One region of the Paenibacillus sp. FSL M8-0228 genome, then DNA from elsewhere that is predicted to be linked to it. Evidence: predicted binding sites of a transcription regulator. Region 1 holds the regulator's gene; the other holds the start of a gene.
What was found. Region 1 encodes Rex, which represses fermentation and respiration genes when NADH is low (regulators of the CRP and FNR family bind a similar motif). Its sites were predicted from a motif close to TTGTGAAATATTTCACAA; they were not measured.

Region 1 (7,887 bases):
CACGCTCTGGATACTTGGTCGAGCTGGCAAGCTCGGTCAGGCTCAGCGTGGATGTATTACTTGCAAGAATAATATTGTTTGGACACACATGGTCCAGCTCTTGGAACACTGCTTTCTTTTCGTCCAGATTCTCTGTAATAGTCTCAATGACCATATCACAGCTGCCGAGCTCCGCTAAATGGGATACTTTCTGAATGCGGGATAAGATCAATTTTTTCTCAGCTTGAGTAATTGCCCATTTTTCCAGTTGTTTGTCCAGACTCGTTTCAATCATATTGTAGGCGTAGTCTAGTTTCTCTGGTGTCTGCTCTACCAGCAGCACATCGATTCCTTTGGACGCGAGCATTTCAGAAATCCCCTGTCCCATGGTGCCGCCGCCGATGACGCCGATTTTTTTAAATTGCATGATTCTTAACTCCACCCTTTCCTGGTCACTCTCATATATTGTATCCTTCTTTGTCGAAAAATACATGTTTATGTCCCAATAGATAATAATATCTTAGCACGGACTAAAAGTAAAAAAAAATAACCAGCATAAAAAATTATGCTGGTAATAAAGCATTTTCACTAAATTGACATCTAAATTGGTCTCCAGACAAAGTTTCCTCCTTCATTAGGATGTCAAGTGAGTTGTCGAACACAGGACGATGCTTTTCCAGCAGTTCCAAAGTTCGGGTATGCAGGTCAGCCATAATCTCGCCATTTTCCCGCATGAGTTCTTCTTTCGTTACCATTTCCATGTTAATAATGCCAAGTGAAGTCAAACCGGAAGTCATCATCGTATGGACGATGTTCAGCGCCTGCTCAAAATCATTACTAGAGCCGGTACTTCGACCGCCATAGTACATTTCTTCTGCCGTAGCCCCTGCGAGCGAGATCATAATCTGCTCCTCCAGATACTGCTTGGTGTATAAATAATGCTCTTGCTGTGGATTGTGGCGCACATACCCAAGCGCTTTCCCACGTGGGCTAAGTGCAACCTGGCTTACGCTACCAGGACGAACAATTTCGGCCATAATAGCATGTCCCAGTTCATGGATCGCTACACGTTTTTTCTCTTCCAAGGTCGATTCTCGATCTGTCTTTTCACCCATCATCACTTTGTCAATTGCCATCGACAGATGTTTCTGTGCAATCATTTTCTGATCCTGTCTCATCGCATAGATTGCCGCTTCATTCATTACGCTCTCCAGCTGTGCGCCAGAAAACCCATAAGATTCCTCAGCAATTTTATCCAGATTCGCATCTTCCTGAATCGGTTTGTTTTTGGCATGAATTTTAAGAATATGAAGACGGCCCTTCTTATCAGGCAAATCCACTTGAATATGACGGTCAAAACGCCCTGGGCGCGTTAAGGCGCTGTCCAGCATTTCTTTACGGTTTGTTGCCGCAATGATCAAAATCCGCGGTGTATCTACCGAGTAAATACCATCCATTTCTGTCAGCAACTGATTCAAAGTCTGATCATATTCTCGTTGCTGTCCACCCTCACGTTTACCACCAATTACGTCGATTTCGTCAATAAAAATAATTGCATTTTCCTTCTTTTCCTTGGCTGCACGAGTACGTGCCTCCCGGAACAACTCACGCACACGACCTGCTCCAACACCAACGTACATTTCAACAAATTCACTACCTGAGGCTGCAACAAAAACAGAATTAGTATAGTGTGCCGCTGCCTTAGCCATCAGTGTTTTTCCTGTTCCCGGAGGACCTGTGAGCAAAACGCCTTTTAATGGACGGATACCAAACTTGGAGATTTCATCATGTCGATTCAAAAAATCCAAGGCCTCACGCAGCTCCTGCTTAGCGCTTTCTTGCCCACCGATTTCCTCAAAAGTCAGCTTGTCCGGGCCATTTTTTTTACGTTTACGTTCTTGCCCAGCACCTACGGCCAAGCCTCCACGAGCATGCATGAGCATTAACAAGCCGCTGAACATCACACCAGCAACTAGAAGAGGGATAATATTTACCCCAATAAAAACGAGAAATATAATGGTTACCGGCACAATGCCGATTAATATTTCCTTGATCCATCTAGGCATTAGGCCATACCCCCATCTGCTGAGATTGACGTGGCAAAACGATAAACTTGGTCGCTTTCCCTTCGCTGAGTCGGATATAGACATTGTTCGAATCCATGTCGGTATCAGCTTTGATACCCGTCTTTTTCTTTTTCATATGCTCAACTGTAGATGAAATTTGAGTATACTTTCTATTTTCCATCGCTTCGGCTACAGGAAACATAGCCTCAGACCACCATTGATTCAGTGCTGTATTGGAACGGTCTGCAATATCGAGCTTAATGGTGCGGCTGCCAATGATGGATTGTCCTTTTTGCTTAACTACATCGACCAATCCGGCCACATCCGCCTGCGGTTTGAGATCTAGTTTCAATACAACCTGATCCTGTTTAATATCTATTTGAGCGCTTGTCACGCCTGGATATTGAGAAACCAGTTTTTCCAGAGGACTTTGCATTGTAACCTGACGGTAAATGAACCATCCCCCAAATAGCAGCAAAGCTGCCAAAACTGCCGCCACAACGATAGGAACTGCACGCAATTTCAAACAACATCCTCCTCTCAAAATGTAAAACTCAGAAGAAACGGGACGAATGTCAACAAACAACCAAATTGCATGATCTTACAGTGATCAGCAATTCTTTTTTCTATCATTTTTGTCTATCACTTATAAAATATAGTATATCATAACGTATATCTAAAATCGAAGGCAATGTGTGGAGGAGTTGTGATGAGGCAAAATCTTTGGTTATGGTAGAGGTGGGACGCTGCGTGTAGGATTTGATCTTACGATCGCTGTTGCCCGCCATAAAGATGAATTTGCCTTAGGAGAGAAGTTGGGTAGGTAAAGATGCTTCGCTGGCATTCAGCTCATCTTTACGGCATAGCAAGACTAAAAGACGTAAATACGAATTTCATCGCATTTACGTCTTTTTCTTGAGCTTTTAATCATTTACTAGTCATTCATTCCACATCTGCTGATCCTCAACCAGCTCAGTTATTGGGCAAAGTATACTTTACCCCCGTCGCTCCCCCATCTGAAAAACGGTAAAAGGCATAGTAATGATGGCTTCCATCATCGTAAAACAGCTGCCACACATATTCGCCATTGAACACACTCGGCTGGAGGCTTACAATTTTTACACCTGGAAGCTGCTGCTGAATTAGCGACGTCATTTTTTGCTCGTCGACTCCGTTCTTCAGCAGCTCGGTATGAACACCGCTATTATCTGCGGCAGGTACGTTAGGTTGTCCCTCCACTTTTTGAAAAGGAACCCATACCATTATATTTTCATTCTGTGCATTTTTCCCTTGAACCACCCAATATACCTGATCCCACACAGACTTCCATGTTTGAGTCGTGCTAACCAGACCACCTGATTGCTTGGCCTTAATGATAGCGGCATTTTTCTCAGCCACCTGGTCTTGAGTAACATAGGAATAATACCAGAAAATGCTGACCAGGATCAGTATCACGGCCAAAATGGCGACCGCTATCCATTTTTTCTTATTTTTCAAACCCGTGCTTCCTCTCTAAGGGGATGTGACACCTGAATTAGCGCGACAGCAGCCCTTCAAAGGCGGCTTGTGCCTCATGTTTGATACGTTCCTCGTCCATAGTCAGGCATTCGCCGTTTTTCACAACCTGACGACCGTCTACCCACACATGAGCCACGTCCTTGGCGCTTGCAGAGTATACCGCATGGGAAATAAGATCTGTACGCGGCAAGAAATGTGCCTGATTCAGATCCAACGCGATAAAGTCAGCCTTGTTGCCTGCTGCCAACGCTCCTACTTCTTTTAAACCAATCGACTTTGCACCGTATTCTGTTGCCAGACGCAGCGCTTCACTTGCAGGAACTGCCGTAGGGTCACCGGATACACCCTTGTGAATAAGTGCTGCCAGACGCATTTCCTCGAACATATCCAGGTTATTATTGCTGGCAGGACCATCCGTTCCGAGAGAAACCGTAACCCCTGCACGCAGCAATTCAGGCACTCTTGCCACACCACTTGCCAGCTTCAAGTTGCTGCCAGGATTGTGGGAAACCGCTACACCACGTTCTGCCAGTAAAGCTATTTCTTCGTCGTTCAAATGAACGCCATGGGCAACAAGCGAAGGACGGGAGAAAAAGCCAAGCTTATCCAAGTGTGCAACCGGACGCAAACCGTAGTCGCGTACGTTTTGCTCTACTTCGGCGATCGTCTCAGACATGTGCGTATGCAGTGGCAAGTCCAGATCATGCGCAGCTTGTACGAATTTTTCAATAAACGCAGGTGGACATGTATATGGCGCATGCGGTGACATCATCGTTGTAATACGGCCGTCTGCTTTACCGTGCCAGTTACGCGCAAAAGTCACGGCCTCTGCCAGCTTGATTCGCTGTTCTTCCTCCGAACATAGTCCAATTGCTCCACGCATCAGACTTGCACGAATACCTGACTCTTCAGCCACACGAGCCACCTCATCCATATGATCGTACATATCGAGGAAGGTTGTTGTTCCACCTTTCAGCATTTCCAGCACAGACAAGGACGTACCCCAGTACACGTCTGTAGATGTAAACTTGGCTTCCATAGGCCACATTTTTTCCTGAAGCCATACTTGAAGTGCCAAATCATCTCCATGCCCACGCAGTAGAGACATCGCCGCATGACCATGAGTATTGATCAGACCAGGTAAAAACAATAGCCCTTTACCATCGATCGCTTCCGTCTCTTCCTCACCCGCAGGCAAGGTTTCGCCAATATAAGTAATACGACTATCCTCCACAATCATAAAACCATGGACTACCCCTGCTTCTGGTCCATTTACGGCAAAAGATCCGTTTTTAATCATCCATTTATTCACTGTCATATTGTGCTTCTTCCTTTCCGTCCTCCAAATAATAAGCGAGGCTAAGCAAATCAGTTGTAAAGTCTGTGGCATGAATCCGAATGTTGGCTGGTGCCTTGAGAGTAGTCGGTGCAAAGTTCAGGATCGCTCCAATTCCGCTATCAATAAGCCTATCAGCCACGTGCTGTGCTTCAAAATCAGGTACGGTAATAATCCCGATTCGAATGTTTTTTTCTTTCACAGTCGCTTCCAGTTCATCCATCGGTTGCACGACCAATGTATTGATCTTGGTTCCTACCTTATCCGGAAACGCATCAAATACCGCCACAATCTTCATATTGTCTTTTAAATAAGCGTTATAATTCGAAAGGGCTTGCCCCAGATTACCCGCTCCGACCAATACTACATTAATTTGTTGGTCGATTTTCAGGATATGGCGTATTTTCTCAATGAGATAAGAAACATCATAACCGATACCCTTCCGACCAAAATCTCCAAAATAAGCAAGATCTTTACGGATTTGGGCCGGGTTCAAATCTAGCCTCTGTCCCAGCTCTTGAGAAGAGACCGTAGCCACCTCCCGTTTGTGCAGTGCATTCAGATAACGTAAATATACGGGTAACCTCCGTACGACAGCCTCTGAAATTTTATCTGATTTCATACTTGCTCCCCCTAATTGTAACGAACATACTTATGTCCGTCCGTTATGCCTCTGTCTCCGGGGCGGATTGGAGCCATTCGGCGATGCGGGGCACCATTTGCTCCGATGGCATATGCTCCATTTTTGGTCCCGGTAACGAGTACAAAAAGTGCTTTCCGTAATAGGATTCAATCACACGCGTATCATAAACGATAACGACCCCGTGGTCGTTCGCTGTACGTACCAACCGACCAAATCCCTGTTTGAAGCGAATGACCGCTTGAGGTACAGACAGCTTCATAAATGGATTCTTCTTCTGCTGCTGGAGCAGTTCGCTTTTTGCCTCCAGCAGCGGGTGATTCGGCGGTTGAAACGGCAAGCGAACAATGGCTAGACAAGTCAGAGCCTTCCCCGGAATATCGACGCCTTCCCAGAAACTGCTGGTCCCCAGCAATACAGAAGCTTTCGCTTCCTGAAACCGGCGGGTTAGCTTGCTGCGACTTCCACTGTCCACACCTTGTCCCAGCACAGTAATTTCGCTGGATGCTAAGGCCTCATTGAGCGGCTCATACACTTGCCGGAGCATCCGATAGGACGTAAACAGAACGAGCATTCTCCCACGTGTCGCCTGAGCAGTCGCTCCTAGAGAGCTAACGAGCATATCTACAAAATGCGCATCTCCTACACTGCCCTTCACACTTGGAAAATCCCGTGGAATAACCAGCAACACCTGATCCCTGTAATTAAAGGGTGACGGGAGCTGCGAAGTCATCAGCCGCTCTTGATCTGCGGCCTCCTGTAAGCCGAGCTGATCGATCATGTACTGAAACGACTTATCTACCGACAAGGTAGCAGAAGTCAGAATAATGCTTCTTTTTTTGTCAAAAAACATTTCTTTCAACTGGCGGCTCACATCGACGGGTACCGCATAAAATTGCAATGATTTACTACGGAATTGCCCGCTCGCCTCGAGCCAGTATACGGTTGTTTCATCATCGAGTCGGATAAAAAAGCGCAAATTTTCTCGAATCCCCGCCAAATCCTTGAGCAGACCCGTGATATCTGTAATAAGGCTATCCGCCGCATAATCGTCATGTTCTTCCTTGACGTCCAGCATCAGCTTGTCGCCCTTGCGCAAAATTTCGCTCATCGTTACATATAGCTGATTTTCCAAAGCTCCCGCCTGATCCCACTTTGCAGGCTTGGCCGAAGGTTTGAGACGGGAAGAAAACTGTCCTGTTTCACCCGGTGTCGCATCACTTCGCTCCGGCAACATGCCAAACAGCTTGTCGCTTAGCAGGTCCCAAGTTTCCTTCACCTCTAACACGAGCGGATACAGCTGGTCGATAGTTGAGGCCCAATCTGCCGACTTCTCGTGCCCCGATTTCGCCAACTGTTGACGAAGTGAAGGCAGTTGTCCATTCTTGCTGTCTTTGAACAGTCGCGTCAGTGTATGCACGAGTGTGAAATATTTCATATGCATACCTAGGTGTTTACCAGCTACTTCCTCCAGGTGATGGGCTTCATCTATCACCAGATGTTCATAGCTCGGCAACAACTGATGACTGGCTTTGACGTCTGTGAACAACTTAGAGTGATTCGTAATAACAACATCCGCTATTCCTGCTTCATGGCGTGCACGATGATAATAACATTTGCGGAACCATGGGCAGGAACGACCAAGACAGGACTCTGAATCACTCGCCACCGTTTCCCAGAAATCCCCTCCACGGTTGCTCAGATTCAGTTCTTCATCATCACCGGTTTCTGTTAGCGTCAACCAGACGATCATCTGAGCCGCTGTAATTAAATCTTCCTTCGGTGTAGCGAAGTCTCTTCTGTTTATTTTATGTTCAAACTTACGCAGACACAAATAATGTCCCCGACCCTTGAAAATAGCAGCCCGGAACGGAAACGGAATCACCTTGGTTAGCATCGGAATGTCGCGCTCGCGTAATTGCTCCTGCAGGTTGATCGTATGTGTACTCACCATAACGCGCTGTCCCTTTTTCACACTGTGATACAGCGATGGGAGCAAATAACCCAGAGACTTCCCTGTTCCTGTACCTGCTTCAATCAGCAGATGCTTGTCTTCACTCAGTGCCTGATTCACACCCTCAATCATCTGTATCTGCGCCTCGCGCTCCTCATATTGACTCAAGGATGAACGCAAATTGTCCCGCACATCATCCATGTACTCCTCAAAGGTAACACCTGACAGTGGATTCGGGTCATCTTCTCTACGCGGAGCAGCTAGCTCCGTCCAATCTTCCACTTTTAGCGCAAGCTGACGAAAAAACTGATATCCCTCCAAATCCTGAATAGGATCAAGCTCTTTCTCTTCACGCACCCCATCAAGAAACCATCCAAGGTCACTGTCTTCCTCT
Region 2 (7,887 bases), 800 kb from region 1:
CAGGCCATACCTCACGGTACGATTCACGGGGTCATTACCGACAAGCAATCCGGTGAACCGATCCAAAAAGCGAAAGTGTTGGTGGTGGAGGATGCACGCATTGCTCCGGTCGAAACGAATGAGGCTGGAGAATTTACGCTGGACGTGCTGGAAGGAACATACACGTTGTCCATTGCAGCCGAAAATTATTATAGCGACAGTGTATCCGTTACTGCTCCTCCGAACGGTAGTGTGGAAGCGAATGTCATGTTGAAACCTTTTATCGGGTTCCAAGGAGGCATTGCTTACGATGACGGGACAGGAGAAAATGCTAGAGCCTTTAACGCGGCAGGCAATTCATGGGCAGTCAGAATGACACCTGAGTCGGAAGTGACTCAAGTGACAGGAGCATCGCTTTTGTTCTGGAACTCTGCCTTCCCGAATCCGGGAGGAACGGCATTCCAATATTCTGTCTATGACGCCTCCGGTGCCGCAGGAGCACCTGGACGATTGTTGGCTGGTCCATTCGACGGGACTGCCGTACGGGATGAGACACAATGGACGACGGTACAGCTCCCAGAGCCGGTGACGGTTCAAGGTGACTTCTACATCGTATATACACAGTCTGCTGTAGGCACACAGTCGCCGGGTCTTGCTACAGATGAAAGCAGTCCCAATGCGCTTCGAAGTTGGCAAGGTGTAAGCGGCACATGGAGCCAATCACCTGAGGAGGAGGGTAACTACATGATCCGGGCTATCGTCAGATATCCGGTGAATGCTCCAACGATTACGACTCCTACGAAGGCTACCTATACGCAGGAAGAGACGATTACCGTAACAGGAACTTCTCCGGCAGAAGGAGCCGATATTCAGCTCTTTAACGGTAAGGAGCTGGCTGGCACAACGAAGGTGAAGGATCGCCAGTTCAGTTTGTCGGTTGATCTTCAACCAGGTGCTAATCCGCTAAGTGTCCAAGCAGCGGTATACGGCAAAATAACGGATCGTTCCGAACCGGTGGTCGTGACACTTGACCAGACTAAACCGGGTCTGATCCTGACTTCGCCAGATGAAGGAGCCCGTACGAATGCGGGTGTCGTGAGCGTCACCGGTACGGTGTATGACGAATTCCTCACCGATTTGACGATTAACGGCGAGCCAGCCGAATTTGGAAGTGACGGCACCTTTAACAAGCGATTGCTTATCAACGAAGGTGAAAATCAAATTACGGTGACGGCCAAGGATCTTGCCGAAAACGAAACAACCGTTACGCGCTCGGTGTATGTCGATACAGCTCTGCCGAAGCTTGAAAACATTAACCCTGCTGAGGATGTGCGTATTACTCCAGGGCAGTCAGTACGGGTATCTTTTGACAGTGCATCCGGTTTGGAGGCGTCCTTCCATGTGGAGCTGCCTTTCAACCTGTCCACTTTGGGCCGCAACGATATTCCATTAAATGAGACTTCGTCAGGCCACTATGAAGGTACTTATTTCACTTCATCTTCTCTGAACCTGGAAGGCGGAGTCATCGTGATCCGGGTAAGGGATGCAGCGGGAAATGAAGTGGAGACGGAGGCGCCGGGAAGATTGTATGTAACCAATGGTGGGGGACAGAACCCTGATCCGAATCCACCTACATCCAATGAGAAGCCAGTAGCCATTATTCAGGCTAATGAATCCGCTAAGAAGAACAAAAATGTACAATTTAACGCCAAAGCTTCCCGTGATGTAGACGGTGAGATCGTCAGTTACAGCTGGAATTTTGGGGATGGTGATACGGCGGTCGGTTCCAAGGTGAAGCATAAATTCACCACAGCTGGAACGTATACCGTGGAGCTAACGGTGACGGATAATGACGGCGCAAGCGGTAAGACTGTGCATACGATCACGATCCGTTAACACCCAGTAGGAAATGGAATGCTTGTTTTAGAATAACAATGAAGGCCCACAGCAAGCTACGGTTTATAGGCTGCTGTGGGCCATTTTTAATTGTCGAACCGTTCAGGAAGCGATACAATGAGTAGAACTCTATAAAGTGAATCGTTTCACAATAATATTTTAGCAGGAGAGGATCATATGATTCATTTGCAAAAAGAAAGCGGACGTATCCGTCTTGTACTGGATGCCTATTTTATGGGGGAAGATATCGTTGTACTCATTTCTGGCGGTGATCAGCCCCATTTGGGAACGATTACAGCAGGGGCCAGACTCGAGCCGATTCAAACTGTGCAATTGCAAAATCACAAGGAGTTTTATATTACCGAAGAAATTGCAGTTCGCTTACGAAAAGAGTTTGCGGGCAATTTTGCCATTTGCTGCGGGACACATTTGGACCATGCATCCAAGGACGAAATCCGAGTGCTGACAGATATGGCCATACAACTGGGAAAAGAGCTCATTGGAGAACTCAAGCAAGCACGCTAGTAGCAACCTTTTTAAGTGAACTCTCGAAAGAGCAGATTGCGATAGGGGTATTTACTAAAGGAATACTTAAAAAGCAATGCAAAGCCATCGTCCTCAATTTGTACGGATTTCAGCGCAGAGGATGGAATCAAACTACGGATCATGACATGAACTGCACGCTGGTCTTGTCTGTTGATCGCTTTGGCTAAGGCAGAAGCAAAACATGGATTACGTGCCAATTCGCGATACAGCGGAAAAACGGCTTTTGCGATGGCGCGATGAACTCTCGGCTCAAATGTAAACTGCACAGTCCCCGGTGGAATCGTTGTTCCATTCGTATAATAGAGCATCGGTGGCTGAGCTAAAAAGGAAATAAAGTAGCCGATGCCGTTCGTGCCTAAGCCTTGTTTGGCGGCAAATGGAGCTACTGAGCAGAGAAGGGATTTCATCCGATCCAAATTCGCCTGAACGACAGCTCGTGACCATTGGACGGCAAAAGCACGTCGGGTTGCAATAGCTTTGTAAAATGGCAGCATAGCAGTGGATATTATCCTAAGTGTGTTTGCATTTAAACGTTTGTGAGGCGAGCGCTTTCTGTGGGATGTTGCACGATATAGCATAGCTCCGACCTCCTTGGCAGGATGCTCTCATGGAGCACAATTGATCTGTAACAGGTAAAATACTGTATGCCCAGTTACCTCAAAAAGTGCTAATATCGCTATGTTTCTTCTTTTTAACGTTCTAATTTAAAAATTCGAAATAAGTACTGTCCTGATTTGTAAGATTGTGGTACCCTAGAACTTATATAATTGCTATTTTTCGTATTGGAGTTGAATTTAACAGATGAGTGATTTGTACAAGGAGCCTCGATCTTCCGATCCTTTTCAGGAGACGAACGATTATAACGCCCCATTTAACCCGCCCCCAGTAGTTCCACCTACCAATAGTAAAGCTGTTGCCTCGATGGTGCTCGGGATTTTATCTGTTGTCATTCCCTATCTTGGGTTGATTATCGGAATTGTGGGTATTATTTTGTCCAGTCTTTCCCTGAAGGAAATTAATCGTCATGGCGAGCAAGGCAGAGGTATGGCCATTGCTGGACTGGTATGTAGTATTATCGGTACACTGATTTATACACTGATCATCATTTTTATAGTTATTGTTTTTATTGTAGCGGCCTCCAGTGGCGATCCGGATATTTTTTCAGACATTTAATGAATTGAAGAATGCTTGAGTCAGACAAACCATTCACGATTTGACTATTGGATGCTATGATAAAAGGAGTCCAATGAAGGAGAGTGAAGCCGTATGGCACGTACTCAAACACAAAAAGCGCTAAGCAAGGCAAAACGCGCTGGAATCTATTGCGCGGCACAGAGCCGCAAAACAAATGACCATTATGGCGAGATTTCACAGCACATACGAATGAAGCCGACCAAGCAGGAACAATTACAAAAGGTCAAGCACAAGAAGCGAATCGTTCAGAGCGACGCTTCTTTTTTTTGTCTTTAGAGAGAACAGCAGTGTCCTTTTCAGCGTGGATTTATAAAGTAGCAGAGAAATGATTGTATACAAGCGAAAAGCGCCTTTCTGTACCGAAAAAGGACTTGATAATAATTATCATTCTTGTTAGAATATCATAAGAAAGAAGGAACCCGGGCATGGGCTCCTTCATTATAAAGCTAGGCTTGAAATCAAAGATTTACTTGGCTTCGAAGGTTTTGCAGTCTGTTTCTTCGGATTTGTGAGTGTCTTCAGGTCTGTTGCTTACGATGTAAATGGAGCTAGCGCTGCATTTATTCTCTTGGGCCCAGTACGTACAAGAGTTGACTTCACACAGAACGTCTTTTGCCATGTTGTACACCTCCTTATATGGGTGTGATGGGCTGAGCAAATAGTATCACGGTCAGTCAAGGTAGGACTTGTCCAACTGTGCTTACCCTCTTGTTAGGAAGAGGGATTTTGCTATGCCTACCTGTACAATATCAAATGAAATTTAAAATTGCAATGTTAGCATCATTTGCAGTTCAAAGCGGACATAAGTGTCCCTTTTAATTAAAAACAAAAGCTGTCCTCCATGCAGAACGAAATGTTTCTCTGCTGGAGAACAGCTTTTTTTGTTTTTTGACATAATGACGATATTAAAAGACTTAGCGCACGTTAGGAATATTTACGATGGGATCAATGTCAGCATCATAGTCTACATCCTCGAACTCAAAGCCAAACAGTTGGAAAAATTCGCGACGATATCCTTCAAGATCGGACAATTCGTAGATATTGTTGGTCGTCAGCGCCTCCCATATTTTTGCAACTTCTGCCTGCACGTCTTCACGTAGTTCCCAATCATCAATACGAATACGTCCTTCTTCATCTACAGGAGTTTCTGGTGCGTACAGACGCTCAGCAAACAGGCGGTAGCTCTGTTCTACGCACCCTTCATGCAGCCCTTTTTCCTTCATTACCTTATATAAAGCAGAAATATACAGAGGAACGACAGGGATAGCGGAGCTAGATTGGGTAACGAGTCCTTTGGTGACTGCGACGAAGGCGCGTCCGCCTGTAACTTTCAGCTGATCGTTCAGCTGATGTGCTGTCTCCTCCAGATGATCCTTTGCACTTCCGATACTGCCTTCTCTGTAGATGGCTTGCGTAATATCCGAACCAATATACGAAAAGGAGAAGGTCGTTGCAGTATCAGCCAATACACCGCCTTCACGCAAGGCGTCAATCCACAATTTCCAGTCCTCACCACCCATAACCTCTACAGTTGCTTGTACTTCTTCTTCTGTTGCGGGTTCGAGCGTCACGCTGCTGACTTCCCCGGTGTGGAAGTTAACGGTCTTGTTTGTGTAAGGCTTACCAATAGGTTTGAGTACGGAATTAAACGTTTCGCCTGTGTGGGGATTTGTACGGCGACCTGAAGCGACACTGTAAACCACCAGATCGACTTGTCCCAGTTCTTCGCGAATGGCTTCCACCGTTTTGGTCTTGACCTCATCCGAGAAGGCATCGCCTGTCACGCTTAAGGATTTAAGCCCAGCTTCCTGAGCAGCTTTTTCAAATGCAGCAGAATTGTACCAGCCTGCCGATGCTGTACGTGTTGCCGTAGCATTGCTAGGACGATACACGCCAATTGTATTGGCACGCGCACCGAAGGCGGCAGTAATGCGAGAAGCCAATCCATATCCGGCAGATGCCCCGATTACAAGTACATTACGGGGGCCTTGGATAGCAGGACGGGCCTGTACATAGTCAATTTGCTCCTGAACATGTTGGGCACAGCCCACCGGATGAGCAGTGGTGCAGATAAAGCCACGTGTTCTTGGTTTGATAATCATGTTATTGTAATTCCTCTCTTCTTGTAGCGATCTTCACCCTTACTATTTTAACTTTTAACTATTTTTTTTCAAACGTGGATTTTAGTAAGTATCCTTTTTACCCAAAAGTGAATCTCTGTACAGGGTGGCAAGTGCCTAAGGGTCTGCATATGATGCTGTAACGATAAACATGAGAAGGGAGAGAGCTGCTTGAAGAACAAGAGCCGAAAAACCAACAGAAACAAAAAGCCGCTCTATCGTGTAATTGACCCGGATATGAATGAGTTAAGTATGATACAACGCTCAAAACCACTGCCTGCGGAGAGGGAGACAGAAGCAAGACTTCATCAAGTTGCTTCTCCGCCTCCCCCAACTACAGAGGAGTCGGAGCTAAAGACAGTTGTCGAGCCTGAAGTCGAGGCTCTGCACGAGAAAGAAATTGAGGTTGCAGATGTAGAGGAGACTCCAGCTTTGATGGAAGAACCCCGACTGCCAGAGCTAGAGCCAGAGCCAGAGATAGAGCTAGAGCCGGAACCAGAACCAGAACCTGATCCAATTGATGTGGAAGAAATTTTGAACAATAAGAAGGCTCCGCATGTAAACAATGCTTTCATCTATACAGACGATTTGAGTGATTTCGCTGTGACAGGTGAAAAGATCGCTCCCGCTTCCATAGATTCCAGCAAGCTGAAACAAGAGAGTATCCAAACGGAATTTCTAGCAGATTATGCTGTTCATACAATTAAAATAGCTGACGGTGCTGTGACTGCTTCGAAGATTGCTCCCGACTCCATTACGGTCGAGCATCTGTCAGACGCATCAGTGGCAGGCAGTAAATTGCAGGATCGCTCTATTAGTGGTGAAAAACTTCGTGATGGCAGCATCACTCCAGAAAAGCTGGCGGATAAAATTATCAGCGGCGATCATATTGCCAATGGCTCGATTGAAAGCCGTCATTTCAAGCAATGGATCGTGTCTTCAGATATGCTTCAAGATCAGTCGGTCACCTCCGATAAAATTCGCAGCGGTACGATTCAATCGAACAATTTGGCGAATGAAGCTGTTGATAGCTCCAAGCTGGGCGATCAGTCTGTGACCACCTCCAAATTGCGGGATGGGGCTGTGGATGGAACTAAAATCCAGGCAGGCAGCATTGAGAGCGCGCACCTGACCGAGCATGCCGTTCATGCAAGGCATTTGGCCCCCGGTTCGATTAATCGCAAGCAGCTATCCGACGGAATTGTGGGCAGGGAACAATTGGAGGAAGGTGTTGTCAGCGGGCGTCATCTGGAGTCTGAGGCAGTCACCAGTACGCACATTCAGGCAGGAGCGATTGAAAGAAAGCATCTCAGTCCTGGCTCCATCGGGGAAGAGCAGCTTGGAACGGGCCAAGTAACAGCCCGGCATATCGCGGATCGGAGTATTCAATCCAATAAACTGGCAGATCAGTCTGTAGGCTCATTACAGATTGTTGATCAATCCGTCACTTCATCCAAAATATCGGATCAGAGCATTCTCCCACACAAAATTGCCGATGAGGCAGTACTTACCAGACATATTGCAACAGCAGCCATACAAGGACCTCAGATTTCTCCAGAGGCAGTTTCTTCCGTGCATCTTCAATCCGAAATTATTCGGAAAGATCATATTGCACCAGAGGCGGTTACGGAGCAACATTTGCATTCCGGGGCTGTGACAAGCGAGAAAATAGGGAAGGGTGCAGTTCTGGATCACCATGTGGCGAATCAGGCTGTCAAGGAAAATCACATTGCTTCGAGCGCGATTAAGTCTGACAAAATCGCTGACGAGGCGGTTGTAGAAACTAAAATTGGTAAAGGGGCGGTAACCGGAAATAAAATTGCGTCGCAAGTCATTACCCACGTACACATTGCAACGGGAGTAATCCGTGAAAACCACCTTGCCGACAACAGTGTGGGCGGAAAGGCGTTACAGGCTCAATCGGTGGATTCAACCCATTTGGCCCAGAGCTCTGTACAGAGCAAGCATCTTGGGGAAGACAGTGTCGGAACCGCGGCGTTGCAAGAACAGTCCGTTACCGCAGACATACTAGGCGAAGGCGCTGTTCATACCGCGCATTTGGCCAGTGGTGCGGTATACTCCCACCATTTACAGGATCATGCCGTTACTTCGTTGAAACTATCGCCGGAAAGTGTGGCTACGGATAAAATTA

Region 2: lpdD (prenylated flavin chaperone LpdD) is a predicted target of Rex. The motif match lies at 2,010-2,027, and genes of this name have one in related genera.

The regions. Positions count from the first base shown of each region.
Region 1 is NZ_JBBOXA010000001.1:3,364,046-3,371,932, forward strand. It holds gene MKY98_RS14865 (3-hydroxyacyl-CoA dehydrogenase family protein) at 1-406, opposite strand, end outside; gene MKY98_RS14870 (AAA family ATPase) at 543-2,045, opposite strand; gene MKY98_RS14875 (hypothetical protein) at 2,038-2,571, opposite strand; gene MKY98_RS14880 (cell wall elongation regulator TseB-like domain-containing protein) at 3,018-3,542, opposite strand; gene MKY98_RS14885 (amidohydrolase) at 3,580-4,881, opposite strand; gene MKY98_RS14890 (redox-sensing transcriptional repressor Rex) at 4,868-5,521, opposite strand; gene dinG (ATP-dependent DNA helicase DinG) at 5,565-7,887, opposite strand, start outside.
Region 2 is NZ_JBBOXA010000001.1:4,163,909-4,171,795, reverse strand. It holds gene MKY98_RS18655 (S8 family serine peptidase) at 1-1,875, shown strand, start outside; gene lpdD (prenylated flavin chaperone LpdD) at 2,053-2,400, shown strand; gene MKY98_RS18645 (hypothetical protein) at 2,412-2,999, opposite strand; gene MKY98_RS18640 (DUF4190 domain-containing protein) at 3,223-3,594, shown strand; gene MKY98_RS18635 (hypothetical protein) at 3,688-3,891, shown strand; gene MKY98_RS18630 (DUF1540 domain-containing protein) at 4,082-4,234, opposite strand; gene fabV (enoyl-ACP reductase FabV) at 4,530-5,717, opposite strand; gene MKY98_RS18620 (WIAG-tail domain) at 5,907-7,887, shown strand, end outside.